One region of the Mesorhizobium sp. M0018 genome, then DNA from elsewhere that is predicted to be linked to it. Evidence: predicted binding sites of a transcription regulator. Region 1 holds the regulator's gene; the other holds the start of a gene.

Region 1 (7,053 bases):
CTCGGTGATCGAATTGTAGATGCGGCCGCGGCCGGGCACGTGTGTGGGGGTGGCGGGCTTGTTCATTGATTTCCTCCCAGAGGTCAAGCGGCAAGAGTCGCGCGGGCATAGGATAGAGCCATCCACCGCGCAAGATAGGCTGTCGATCGAAAAATATCCGAGTGAAGTTCGTGCTGAGTACCCCCGCCCTTGCAAGCCGTGGCAATCCTTGGGCGGATTGGCGAAAGAGATCTATTGGCGGGCGGCAATTGCCGCGGCCGCGCCGACCATGAAGCCGGCGGCGGTGCGGTTGAGTGCCCTCAGCGCCCGCGGCGACTTCAGGAACCAGCGCGCCTTGGCCGCCAGCGCCAGATAGGGCACCAGCACGACGAGCAGGACGACGATGGTGAGCGCGACGAGGATGCCGTAATCGGCCAGCGTGATCGTCTTCAGATCGACGATGGTCGGGGTGATGGCAAGATAGAAGATCATCGTCTTCGGATTGCCGAGCGTGACGGCAAGGCCGGCTACAAAGCTGGATGCCAAGCCGCCCTTGCCTTTCTTCGCCTCTACCGTTTCGGGCGTGATGCCGCTCGTCCAGAAACGCCAGCCAAGAAAGGCGAGGTAGGTGACGCCCAGCCATTTGATGGCCAGGAAGACCATGCCGAAAGTTTGTGCGACGAAAGCCAGGCCGAGCACCACGGCAGTGAGATAGGTCAGGTCCCCGAGTATCAGCCCGAACGACATGGCCAGCGACGAGCGGAAGCCGGAACCCAGCGCACGCGCAACAAGCGCGGTGACGCCTGGGCCCGGGATGGCCGCGGCGATGCCGAGGGCAGCACTATAGGCGAGGAACCCAGTGAGTGTCATGATTGGCGCTTGTCGCACAATGTTGAAGTTGGGTGAATTCCCTCGGGCCGGATTCGATTGCGCCAGCGCAGCAGGCGACACCGCCGTTCAGGAACGGCCGTCTTCGTAGGTAACGCGCCAGATGGTGCCGTTACCGTCTTCTGTGACGATCACCGAGCCGTCCTTGGCCATCGCGACACCGACCGGGCGGCCCCAGACGGCGTCGTTCGAGATGACGAAGCCGGTCATGAAGTCCTCATATTCGCCGGTCGGCTTGCCATCCCTGAATTTGAGCCTCACCACCTTGTAGCCGGTCCTGGCGCCACGGTTCCACGAACCATGCATGGTGACGAAGGCGTCACCCTGATAATCCGCCGGGAAGTTCTTGCCGTCGTAGAAGGCTATATTCATCGGCGCCGAATGCGCCTGCATCAATACATCGGGGACAGTGGCCTTGCCGGCGAGGTCTGGCCGCTCGCCCTGATGGCGCGGATCCTCGTTATTGCCGATGTAGTACCAAGGCCAACCATAGAATCCGCCGTCCTTGACCGCTGTTGCAAATTCGAACGGCACATTGTCGCCGAGTTCGTCGCGCTCATTGACGACGCACCACAATGCGCCGGTGGCGGGCTGCACGGTCATGCCCGTACAGTTGCGCAGGCCGGTGGCAACAGTTCGGGGATTTTTCCCATCCGGGTCAAAGGCGAGCACATCGGCACGGCCGTCCTCGGAGCCCCAGGCCGCCCCAAGCGGCTTTGATTTGGCCCAGGCGTCGAGGCCGCTATCTGGCTCCTTGCCTATATCCTCGGCGACGTTCGAGGCGGAGCCAACCGACAAATAAAGCGTTTTGCCGTCCTGCGAGAAGGCGATGTCGCGGGTCGTGTGACCACCCGACGGGATTTGGGCGACAATGGTTTCTGGTTTGCCGGATGTCTTCAAGTCGCCATCGCGATAGGGGAACCGGACGATGCTGTCGCTGTTCGCGACATAGACCCATTGCGGTTTGTCTCCTGGCGGATAGAAGGCGATGCCGTAGGGATAATTGAGCCCCTTGGCGAAGATCGCTTTCTCGATGGGCCTGGCGCTGCCCTCGGCGAGACGATAGACGCGTATTTGGTCGGCATGGCTGTTGGCAACAAACAGGTCGCCATTCGGAGCGACGCGCACGACACGTGGATTGACGATGCCGGATGCGATCATTTCAGCCGAAAAGCCCGACGGCAATTCTGGCTTGGCGCTTTCGGGCCGTTCCGCCACGCCGGCGCCGTTCGAAGCGGATTGGGCGGGGTCGGCTGCCGGCATGTCTCGCGGCCCAATCAGGCGTCGGACGCCAGGCCTGTCGGCGTGCCAATCGCCAAACGCGGCTTCGCCTTTGAGCACATTCTGATCCGCCTGCTGGGCGGCTGCCGGTGTCGCAACAAGGAGGGCAGCGCCCAAGGCCGCAAAGCCGCCAGATCGGATCATCAACGTCCTCCGGGATTCGCCTCGAACAGGGGCAAACGGCATCAGGTATTGATCGTTCCAAGCGGCCGTCCAGCACACGAGGATTTGAAGCCGAACCCGTTCAGTTGCCAGAGGCGTAAAAGTCGTCGTCGAGGCGCTTTTCCAGCGCGACCAGATCGGCCGGCAGCGGTAAACCCATCGCCCGCATCTCTTGCAGCTTCTCGCGCAACTGCTCTTGTACCTCGTGCTGATCCTCTGGCTGGTTGATCATTTCTTCGAGCAGCAGACTGATCTGGGCCTTGAACGATTCCAGCGCCATTCTTTTCTCCTCCTTGCGGCAGGCCCGCGGCGGCTCCTAGCTCAGCATGCGCGAAATCAGCTGCGCCGTATAGTCGACCATCGGTACTATGCGCGCATAATTCAGCCGCGTCGGCCCGATGACGCCGAGCGCACCGACGACACGCGCGTCCTTGTCGCGATAGGGTGCCACCACCAGCGAGGAGCCAGACAGCGAAAACAGCTTGTTTTCCGAACCGATGAATATGCGCACGCCTGGGCCTGCCTCGGCGAGGTCGAGAAGCTGGATCAGCCCATCCTGCGTCTCCAGATCCTCAAACAGATGCCGCAGCAATTCTATGTCGGCCTGGGCAGTGACGTTTTCCAGGAGATTGGCGCGACCGCGCACGATAAGCCGCCCAGGCACGCCGCTTTCAGCGCCTGCCCAGACCGCCAGGCCCTTCTCGACCAGATCCTGCGACAGCGTGTCGAGGGCCGCCCTGGTCTCTTCCTTGATGCGGGCGATCTCGACCCGCGCCTCGGCCAGGGTGCGACCGCGGATATGGGCGTTGAGGAAGTTAGAGGCTTCGTGCAATTGCGAGATGGTGATGCCGGCGGGCAGATCGATGACGCGATTTTCGACGTCGCCGTTCTGCGAGACCAGCACGGCCAGCGCCTTGGTCGGCTCGAGCTGGATGAATTCGATGTGCTTAAGCGCCGCCTCATTCTTGGCGGCGAGCACGAGGCCGGCGCCGCGCGACATGCCGGACAGCATCTGGCTGGCCTCGGTCAGCATATGCTCCAGCGTCGCGCCCGAGCCGGAGGCGCGCACCTGGGCCTCGATGGTGCGGCGCTCCTCGTCGGAGAGGTCACCAAGTTCCATGAAAGCATCGACGAAGAAGCGCAGGCCTGCCTGGGTCGGCAGCCGGCCAGCCGAAATGTGCGGCGCATAGATCAGGCCGAGATGCTCAAGGTCGCTCATCACGTTGCGGATGGTGGCCGGCGACAGCGACGACGGCAGGATGCGCGACAGGCTGCGCGAACCGACCGGCTCGCCATCCCTCAAATAGGAATCGACGATGCGCCGGAAGATGTCGCGCGAACGCATGTCGAGCGATTGAAGCGCGGGCGATTGCAGCGCGTGCGACGGGAGCACGTGCGACTGCAAACCGGGATCGACTGCCTTTGTCATTTCGAGCCAAAACCTCCGCCCCGAAGATATAGACTTCCGCGGTGTCGGCGCAACCGGTCCATTTTCCTTTGCGCGTCACGCCCCGTGCGGCTACAAGCCGGCCAAGATTCCCCGGCCAAGATTCCGAAGAAAGAAAGAAGCCTGAATGCGCCCTTCCAAACGCCAATTCGACGAAATGCGCCCCATCTCCTTCGAGCGCGGCGTCTCCAAGCATGCGGAAGGCTCGTGCCTGGTGAAGTTCGGCGACACGCATGTGCTGTGTACGGCCAGCCTGGAGGAAAAGGTGCCGGGCTGGATGCGCAACTCCGGCAAGGGCTGGGTGACGGCGGAATACGGCATGCTGCCGCGTTCGACCGGCGAGCGCATGCGCCGCGAGGCTTCGTCCGGCAAACAAGGCGGCCGCACGCTGGAAATCCAGCGGCTGATCGGCCGCTCCCTGCGCGCCGTGGTCAATCTGCAGGCGCTCGGCGAGCAGCAGATCACCGTCGACTGCGACGTGATCCAGGCCGACGGCGGCACGCGCACCGCTTCGATCACCGGCGGCTGGGTGGCGCTCTACGACTGCCTGCGCTGGATGGAAGCCCGCCAGATGGCGAGCCTGAGCAAGGTGCTGAAGGATCACGTTGCGGCAATCTCCTGCGGAATCCATGATGGCCAGCCGGTCATCGACCTCGACTACATCGAGGATTCCTCGGCCGGCACCGACGCCAATTTCGTCATGACCGGCAAGGGCGGCATCGTCGAGATCCAAGGCACGGCCGAGGGCGAGCCGTTCTCGGAAGAGCAGTTCGCGGCGCTGATGGGGCTCGCCAAGAAAGGCATTCAGCGCCTGGTCAGCTTGCAGCAAATGGCGGTGGCTTAGCTGCGGTCCAATATTGATGAGATTGGCGATCCTGTGACTCCTTCCGCAATCCTGGAATCAGCACTCTACGTGACCGACCTTGCTGCCGCGGAACGGTTCTATTCGGGCGTGCTCGGGCTCGATCTGCTCGGTAAGGTCGATGGCAGGCATCTCTTCTTCCGCTGCGGCGACGGCGTGCTGCTTATCTTCAATGCCGAGGCCACCAAAGTGCCGCCGCGGGCCGACGCCAAGCTGCCCGTGCCGCCGCATGGCGCGGTCGGCCAGGGCCATCTTTGCTTCGCCGCAAGCGCGGATGAAATCCCACGCTGGAAAGCGCATCTTGAGGCGAAGAAAATCGCCATCGAAAGCGAGTTCGAGTGGCCGCAAGGCGGCCGCTCGATCTATATTCGCGATCCCTCCGGCAATTCGATCGAATTCGCCGAGCCACGAATTTGGGGCATCTGATGCATTCGCCAACTATTCATTCGCTTGATGGGCATAAGATCATCGTCGCAAGCCACAACGCCGGCAAATTGCGAGAATTCGCCGATCTGATGGCGCCATTCGGCATTGAAGCGAAGTCCGCAAAGGAATACGGCCTGCCGGAACCGGACGAGACCGGCACCACTTTCGAGGAGAACGCCCTCATAAAAGCCTTGGCCGCCGCCAAGGCCACTGGATTGCCGGCGCTGTCGGACGATTCCGGCCTGTGTGTCGATGCGCTCGACGGCGCACCCGGCGTCTACACCGCCAACTGGGCTGAGACGCCGGACGGCTCCCGCGACTTCGGCATGGCCATGCAGCGCACGGAAGTGGCCTTGCAAGAAGTTGGCGCGATCACGCCTGCCCAGCGCAAGGGCCACTTTGTCGCGGTCATCTGCCTGGCCTTCCCCGATGGCCAGGCGGAATATTTTCGCGGTGAGGTCGAGGGCACGCTGGTATGGCCGCCGCGCGGCGAGCTCGGCTTCGGCTACGATCCGGTGTTCTTGCCCGATGGGTTCGAGAAGACCTTCGGCGAGATGAGCGCGAAGGACAAGCATGGCTGGAAGCCCGGCCAGCCAACCGCATTGTCGCACCGTGCCCGCGCCTTCCAGAAATTCGCGCAAGCCCGATTGGCCGCCGTATGACCATGCTGCTCGACCGCAGGCCTGGTTTCGGCGTCTACGTCCACTGGCCATTCTGCGCGGCCAAATGCCCGTATTGCGACTTCAACAGCCATGTCCGCCACCAGCCGGTCGACCAGGAGCGTTTTGCCCGCGCCTTCGAGGCCGAGCTGGCGACGATGCGCGGCCGCACCGGGCCGCGCGAGGTGACCAGTATCTTTCTTGGCGGCGGCACGCCATCGCTGATGAAACCGCAGACCGTGGCGGCGGTGCTGGATGCAGTGGCGAAGAACTGGACGGTGCCTGATGGCATCGAGGTGACACTGGAGGCCAATCCCTCCTCCGTCGAGGCCGAGCGCTTTCGCGGCTATCGCGCGGCCGGCGTCAACCGGGTATCGCTTGGCGTGCAGGCGCTGCACGACAAGGATCTGCGCTTCCTCGGCCGTTTGCACAATGTCGATGAGGCCCTGCATGCGATCGGCCTGGCGCGCGAGATATTCCCACGGCTGTCGTTCGACCTGATCTACGCGCGGCCCGGTCAGACGCCGGAAGCGTGGCAGGCGGAGCTCGAGCAGGCGATCGGCCACGCCGCAGACCATCTGTCGCTCTATCAGCTGACCATCGAGGAAGGCACGCCGTTCCATGCGCTGCATGCGGCAAGCAAGTTCATCATTCCAGACAATGAGCTTGCCGCCGATCTCTACGCGTTGACACAGGAGATCACCGCCGCGCGCGGACTGCCGGCCTACGAGATTTCCAACCATGCCAGGCCCGGCGCCGAAAGCCGGCACAATCTCACCTACTGGCGTTATGGCGAATATGTCGGCGTCGGTCCCGGCGCGCATGGCCGGTTCGTCGAAAATGGCCGGCGCGTGGTGACGATCGCCGAGAAAATGCCGGAGACTTGGGCCAATCTGGTCGAGGCCAAGGGCCATGGCGTTACCGGCGGCGAGATCCTGACGCGGTCGGAAGAGGCCGACGAGTTCCTGCTGATGGGGCTGAGGCTGGCGGAAGGCATCGACCTTTCCCGCTACGAGGCATTTTCAGGGCGCGGCCTGTCGACGGCACGGCTGTCGGTACTGCAGGACGAAGGCCTGGTGGCGCCGATCGGCAATGCGCGCCTGCGCGCCACGCCGGCCGGCATGATCGTGCTCGATGCGGTCGTGGCGGACTTGGCCAGATAGCACGTTGAAGAACGTTCTCTTCATCTGCAGCCAGAATCGCTTGCGCAGCCCGACGGCGGAGCAGGTGTTTTCCAAGCGGCGGGACATCGAGGTCGCTTCGGCCGGCACTAATCACGATGCCGACATTCCGTTGACGCATGAACTCGTCGCCTGGGCCGACATCATCTTCGTGATGGAAAAAATGCA
Region 2 (7,053 bases), on a different contig from region 1:
ACTTGGCGTTGATGCCCTTCTGGGCAAGGTCGGCGGCGCGGTCATATTGCGACTGCGCGTACTGGACCTGGCTTTCGTCGGACTTCTCCTGCGCCAGCGCCTGGCTGTAGGCCGCACGCAACTGCTCGACATTGAGCCGTGCGCCGGCCACCGCCGCGTCGGCCTGGGCCAATGCGATCCGGTAGGGCTCGGGATCGATAGCGAACAACACGTCGCCCTGCTTGACAGACTGGTTGTCGAAAATGTCGACCTGAACGATGCGGCCCGCCGTATCGGCGGCTATCGACACCTTGGCCTGCTGCAGATTGGCGTTCTCGGTCTCCTGATAGCGGCCGCCGGTCACCCAGACATAGCTGCCGCCGGCGATCAACGCAGCGGGCAGCACAAACATCAAAAGGAAGCGGCCGGCACGGCGCTTCTGCTTCGGCGCCACCGGCGCCGGAGCTATCTGCGGAGCGACCGTTACCGGAGCTGCCGCCGGCTTCGCGGGAGCTTCCATCTCCAGCTTGGCCGCATTCTCATCTAGTTTGGCTACCGCGTTCATGCTGCTGCGCCTTCCGTATTCTTCACTTTTTCCGAGGGCGGCGCCTCACCATCTGCAAGATTCTGCACCATTGTCTCCAGAGCCCTGACTAGGACGCGGCGATCTTCCGGCGAAACGCCAACGAGCGATTCCTCATAGACCTCGCCGGCAAGGCTCTTGACGTGGGTGTAGGCCGCGTTTGCCTTGGCGGTCGGGAAAATCATGCGCACTCGCCTGTCGGTTGCGTCGGGACGACGCTCTATCCAGCCGCCCTCCTCCATGCGATCGACAAGACGCGAGACGCTGATCGGCTCGATTTCGAGAAGCTCGGCAAGCCGCGCCTGCGCGACACCCGCCTCCTTGGCGACGCGGACCAGAAGCCGCCACTGCGCCGAAGAAAGGCCGAAACCACTGGCGCGCGCTTCGAAGCGCTTGCGCATCAGGCGCTGCACGTCGTGGATCAAAAAGCCCAATCTGTCGATGCCGTCGGAAACCATGAGCGACATATATAATAAGCGTGCTTATAATTCAAGGAGCCGGATTGTGCCAGAAGCCGGCGAGTGTGCATGGCAGTCGGTGCAGGGCGATCGTGGTTAGCAATTTATTACGCCGGGCGCTTGTGACGCGAAGCGATGCGGTTCTCGAGCGGCGCCCCGGATGAGCTGAGCCTGGATGCAGCACTTGTGACGGCGCCCTCGGGCGAACGCTTCTTCAGCATATCGGCGTGCTACATCGGCCCACTCGACGAAGGCCAGCAAATCATTCAACCTCTGAGAGAGTATGGCACGCCAGTTGAGCGCCGGATTGCTCCTGTCCCCTATCTTCAAATCCAATCGGCCGGGGACAGCCTCTTTCCGCGCGGGCGGCGCTACTACTGGAAGGCGCAGTTCATGCGCGAAATCACAGATCAGGCGATCGATACCATGCTTGCGGCTTACATGACTGCACCCAGCGAATCGCTTCTGGTCCTGCAGCAGGTTGGCGGCGCCATCTCGCGAGTACCGATGGACGGAACGCCCTACGCCAATCGGGATGCGCTTTACGATCTGGGACTACCCGTCTGACGACGAAACGCACATCCGATGGGCGCGCGACCTGTGGGATGCAATGAGACCGTTCTCGACCGGCGGCGTCTATGCGAATAATCTCGGCGAAGAAGGCACTGATCGGGTTCTGGCGGCTTACGGCGAGAATTATCCGAGGTTGGCCGCACTAAAGAACAAGTATGATCCCACCAATTTCTTTCGCTTGAACCAAAACATTAAGCCTGCGACCTGAGCGACCGCCCCAGGCCGATGCTCGAAATTCTGCGGCGCTGCTACAGCTCCAAATTCCAGTTCTGGCCGACCAGATCCTTGCCGAAGGAATGGTGGCGCTCCTCGTTGGTCAATTTAAAGCCCGCAGCCTCATAGATGTGGCGGGCGGCGGCGAGCACGTCGTTGGTCCACAGCGTCAGTGTCGTGTAACCCGTGGCGCGGCAAAAGCCGATACATTCCTCGACGAGCCGCTTGCCGATGCCGAGGCCGCGCGCCGACGGCTCGACATAGAGCAGGCGCAACTTCGCCACCGCGTCCGACTGGCGCACGACGAAGACCGAGCCGACGACCTCGCCTTGCCTCTCGGCGATCCAGCTGCGTTCCCATTTCGGATCGAAGGATTTGACGAATGCGCCGAGGATTTCGGCGACCAGCGCCTCATAGGTTTCGTCCCAGCCATATTCCTGCGCGTAGAGCAGGCCCTGGCGATGGATAATCCAGCCGATGTCGCCGACTTGCAGAGGCCGCAGCATATAGGGAATTTTGGGCTCGGCGCTTCCGCCCAGCAGACGCTGTACCGTCTGCATGGCCTTGACCAGCCTATCCTGTTCGGGAACTGGAAGCCGGTCGAGCAATGCCGCGACCTGGTCGTGCGAACCCTGGTTCAGCGGCGCGAAGGCCTGCCGCCCGGCCTTGGTCAGCGCGATCGTCGAACGCCGTGCATCCGCCTCGATCGTGGCGCGCTCGACCAGATCACGCTCCTCGAACTTCTTCAGCAGCCGGCTGAGATAACCGGCATCGAGGCCGAGATCGCGCCCAAGGTCGGTGGCGGTCAGGCCATCGCGATGCGCCAGCTCATAGAGCACTCGCGCCTCGGTCAGCGAGAAGGTGCTTTTCAGCAGCCCTTCGTCGAGCAGCCCGATCTGGCGGGTGTAGAAGCGGTTGAAGGCCCGCACCGCGTCGATCCGCTCCTTGCCTGGGTGATGATGAATGGTCATGGCATCCTCTTCCCGGCAAGATCAGCGATTTAGTTGACTTAGTCAAGTATCCGTTTGAAGCAATTGTCCTGATGATGCTCACCGGGCGCCTTGACTCGCGCGAGTTGCCAGCCTATTTCAGCGCCACGTTAGCACTCCCCCAAGATGAGTGCTAACCACATGTCCGGCGCCGCCGGACGGAGGAACTGTTCTCACCATTCTCATCGAGGAATAAAAAATGGCAAAGTCGAAGTTCCGCCCGCTTCATGACCGCGTGGTCGTTCGTCGGGTCGAATCCGAATCCAAGACCGCGGGCGGGATCATCATCCCCGATACGGCTAAGGAAAAGCCGCAGGAAGGCGAGATCATCGCCGTCGGTTCCGGCGCCCGCGACGAAGCCGGCAAGCTCGTCCCGCTGGACGTCAAGGCCGGCGACCGCATCCTGTTCGGCAAGTGGTCGGGCACCGAAGTCAAGCTCAATGGCGAAGACCTTCTGATCATGAAGGAATCCGACATCATGGGCATCATCGGCTGAATATCGGCCTCACCCTCATTTAAATCTTCGGGCTCAATCCAAGCCCCTGCCAGGAGCTAAAAATGGCTGCCAAAGACGTAAAATTCTCCCGCGACGCTCGTGAGCGCATGCTGCGCGGCGTCAACATCCTCGCCGACGCGGTGAAGGTCACGCTCGGCCCTAAGGGCCGCAACGTCGTCATCGACAAGTCGTTCGGCGCACCGCGCATCACCAAGGACGGCGTCACCGTCGCCAAGGAAATCGAGCTTGAGGACAAGTTCGAAAACATGGGCGCGCAGATGGTCCGCGAAGTTGCTTCGAAGACCAACGACATCGCCGGCGACGGCACCACCACCGCGACCGTTCTGGCACAGTCGATCGTCCAGGAAGGCCACAAGTCGGTTGCCGCCGGCATGAACCCGATGGACCTCAAGCGCGGCATCGACCTCGCCGTCGCCGACGTCGTCGCGACGCTGATTAAGAACGCCAAGAAGATCAAGACCTCGGAAGAGGTTGCCCAGGTCGGCACCATCGCCGGCAATGGCGACGTGTCGGTCGGCTCGATGATCGCGGAAGCGATGCAGAAGGTCGGCAATGAGGGCGTCATCACCGTCGAGGAAGCAAAGACCGCCGAGACCGAGCTTGAAGTCGTTGAAGGCATGCAGTTCGACCGCGGCTATCTCTCGCCCTACTTCGTCACCAACGCCGAGAAGATGGTTGCGGATCTGGAAGACGCCTACATTCTTCTCCACGAGAAGAAGCTCTCCAATCTGCAGGCCATGCTGCCGATCCTCGAGGCCGTCGTGCAGACCTCGAAGCCGCTGGTCATCATCTCGGAAGATGTCGAAGGCGAGGCCCTGGCCACGCTGGTCGTCAACAAGCTGCGCGGTGGCCTGAAAATCGCCGCCGTCAAGGCGCCGGGCTTTGGTGATCGCCGCAAGGCCATGCTGGAAGACATCGCCATCCTCACCGGTGGCCAGGTCATTTCCGAAGACCTCGGCATCAAGCTCGAGAATGTCGGCCTGAACATGCTCGGCCGCGCCAAGAAGGTGTCGATCTCCAAGGAGAACACCACCATCGTCGACGGCGCCGGCAAGAAGGCCGAAATCCAGGGCCGCGTCGCCCAGATCAAGCAGCAGATCGAGGAGACCACCTCGGACTACGACAAGGAGAAGCTGCAGGAACGTCTCGCCAAGCTGGCGGGCGGCGTTGCCGTCATCCGCGTCGGCGGTGCGACCGAAGTGGAAGTCAAGGAAAAGAAGGACCGCGTCGATGACGCCCTCAACGCGACCCGCGCGGCCGTCGAAGAAGGCATCGTTCCCGGCGGCGGCGTCGCACTGCTGCGCGCTTCGCTGAGCATCAAGGCAACCGGCGCCAACTCCGACCAGGCCGCCGGCATCAACATCGTGCGCCGCGCGCTGCAGGCTCCGGCCCGCCAGATCGCGGCCAACGCCGGTGCGGAAGCATCGATCGTTGCCGGCAAGATCCTTGAGAACAAGGGGGCAACCTTCGGCTACAACGCCCAGACCGGCGAATATGGCGACATGATCGCCATGGGTATCGTCGATCCGGTCAAGGTTGTGCGCACGGCTCTGCAGGACGCGGCCTCGGTCGCCGGCCTGCTGGTCACCACCGAAGCCATGATCGCGGAGGCTCCGAAGAAGGAGTCGGCTGGCGGCGGCATGCCTGGCGGCATGGGCGGCGGCGGCATGGGCGGCATGGGTGGCATGGATTTCTAATCCAGCCAATCTCGCAAGCTTTCGGAAAGGGCGGCAGCGATGCCGCCCTTTTTGTTTGCTTCATAGCGGGCTGCCCCGGCTCAAGCGGCGATATCAATGCACCGCGGCAGTGGCACTCTTGGCCGGCAAAGCGCCCTCAATCAGCGCCGCGACCTCATCGGCTACCGCCAGCACCGGGGCGCGGTCGTGGGTGGCGCGTGCGATCACCATCAGCCCTTCCAGCGATGATTCGACCAGCAGTGCCAGCGCATGCGCGCGGCGCTCGGGCACCCCTGCCCCGACGAAGGCCGCCCTGAGCAAGCCTATCCATTGCTCGAAGGCGGAGCGGCACAACTCGGCCAGTTCCGGCATGTCGATCGGCGAGTCCAACACCACGGGCGCGATCGGGCAACCGAGCGTGAACCGATTGTCTTCCAGCATGCGCGCGACCGACTGGTAGATGTGGTGGACGGCCACCGCCGGGTCCTTTTCGGCTGCAAGGGCCTCGCCCAGCCTTTTCGAGACGTCCTCGACGCTGTCGCGCGTCACCTCGATGACCAACTGGTCCTTGCCGCCCGGAAAATGAAAATAGAGCGAGCCTCTCGGCGCGCCTGAGGCGCTCAATATATCGTTGAGCGACGTGCCGTGGTAGCCGCGCTGCCTCAGCAGCAGCCCCGTCGTCTCGAGTATGCGGGTGCGGGTGTCGTTCGCCATGTCAACCTCTGTCAGGAGTAAGCATTATAGGCCTTGCCTCGAATATGACAATCGGTCTATATATAATATGTAGATCAGTCTACATATACGAGAGGCAAATGCGCAGTTATCGTCTTGAAGGAACCTGCGGGACCAAGTGCCTGGTGATGCGCGACGAGGCGCAGCCGACGCCGAAGCCGCACGAGATCGTCGTGCGTGTCCGCGCCACCGCGCTCAACCGCCGCGATACGATGATCCTCAACGGCACCTACCCGCTGGCGCCGCGCCAAGGCGTTATCCCGCTGAGCGACGGCGCCGGTGAAGTCGTTGCGGTCGGCGATGCCGTCACCCGCTTTGCCGTCGGCGACCGCGTCACCGGCAGTTATTTTGCGCGCTGGATCGATGGCCGCATCAATGCCGGTCTGATCGACCAGCTTGGCTGCACGCTGGACGGGATGCTGGCCGAATACGCCGTGCTCGACGAGCAATGGGCGGTGCGGCTTCCCGATCATCTCGACTGGCATCAAGCGGCGACACTAACCTGCGCCGGCCTGACCGCCTGGAATGCCGTGACGGCGGCCGAAATGCCGAAGCCCGGCCAATGGGTTCTTGTCATCGGTTCAGGTGGCGTCGCGCTATTTGCGCTGCAATTCGCCAAGCTGCTCGGCTGCCGTGTCGTGGCAGTCAGCTCGCGCAACGAGAAGCTGGACCGGTTGCAGGCGCTGGGCGCCGACCTCGTCGTCGCGACCGCCGACATGCCGGAATGGGGTGCTGCGGTACGAGAGCAGACCGGCGGCATCGACCTCGTCGTCGAGACCGGCGGCCCGCCGACCTTCGCGCAGTCGATGATCGCCTGCGCGCTTTACGGGCGCATCGTGCTTCTCACCATACAGGATGCGAAAGGCGGGACGGTGCAGATCCCCGGCCCGGTCTACCAGCGCAGCCTCGCCACCATCAGCCGCCTGTTCGTCGGCAATCGCACCAACCTCGAAGCCATGCTGCGCGCCATCTCGGTGCATCGGCTTAAGCCTGTCATCGACAAGGTGTTCGCCTTCGACGAGGCCAACGACGCCTATCGCTATTTCCAGCAAGGCGACGTCTTCGGGAAAGTGGTCGTCGACAGCGCCTGACTGGTCCGCCCCAAAATCTGATCGACCCCTCAAATCAAAGGAGAGACACAATGACCATTATGACCATTCGTGAAGCAGAGGCCCAATGGCAGGGATCGTTGAAGGAAGGTTCGGGCCGGCTGAAGCTCGGCAGCGGCGTCTTCGAAGGCGCCTACTCGTTCCCGTCGCGTTTCGAGAACGGTCCCGGCACCAACCCCGAGGAATTGATTGCGGCGGCGCATGCCGGCTGCTTCTCGATGGCG

Evidence for each region. The regulator HrcA, encoded in region 1, represses chaperone genes, less so after heat shock. The targets are predictions, from matches to a motif close to GTTAGCACTCNCNNNNNGNGAGTGCTAAC.
Region 2: a site for HrcA is predicted at 2,905-2,933, ahead of groES (co-chaperone GroES). Genes of this name have one in related genera too.

Annotation. Positions count from the first base shown of each region.
Region 1 covers NZ_JAMYVL010000003.1:28,478-35,530, reverse strand. Annotated here, with positions in the region: gene cysK (cysteine synthase A) at 1-66, opposite strand, end outside; gene NKJ81_RS04695 (LysE family translocator) at 232-849, opposite strand; gene NKJ81_RS04690 (PQQ-dependent sugar dehydrogenase) at 937-2,292, opposite strand; gene NKJ81_RS04685 (hypothetical protein) at 2,393-2,590, opposite strand; gene hrcA (heat-inducible transcriptional repressor HrcA) at 2,627-3,739, opposite strand; gene rph (ribonuclease PH) at 3,885-4,601, shown strand; gene NKJ81_RS04670 (VOC family protein) at 4,635-5,045, shown strand; gene rdgB (RdgB/HAM1 family non-canonical purine NTP pyrophosphatase) at 5,060-5,707, shown strand; gene hemW (radical SAM family heme chaperone HemW) at 5,704-6,867, shown strand; gene NKJ81_RS04655 (low molecular weight protein tyrosine phosphatase family protein) at 6,872-7,053, shown strand, end outside.
Region 2 covers NZ_JAMYVL010000015.1:75,541-82,593, forward strand. Annotated here, with positions in the region: gene NKJ81_RS21050 (HlyD family secretion protein) at 1-544, opposite strand, end outside; gene NKJ81_RS21055 (MarR family winged helix-turn-helix transcriptional regulator) at 541-1,020, opposite strand; gene NKJ81_RS21060 (hypothetical protein) at 1,156-1,587, shown strand; gene NKJ81_RS21065 (BBE domain-containing protein) at 1,556-1,801, shown strand; gene NKJ81_RS21070 (bifunctional helix-turn-helix transcriptional regulator/GNAT family N-acetyltransferase) at 1,842-2,777, opposite strand; gene groES (co-chaperone GroES) at 2,995-3,291, shown strand; gene groL (chaperonin GroEL) at 3,354-5,009, shown strand; gene NKJ81_RS21085 (TetR/AcrR family transcriptional regulator) at 5,103-5,702, opposite strand; gene NKJ81_RS21090 (zinc-dependent alcohol dehydrogenase family protein) at 5,801-6,811, shown strand; gene NKJ81_RS21095 (OsmC family protein) at 6,871-7,053, shown strand, end outside.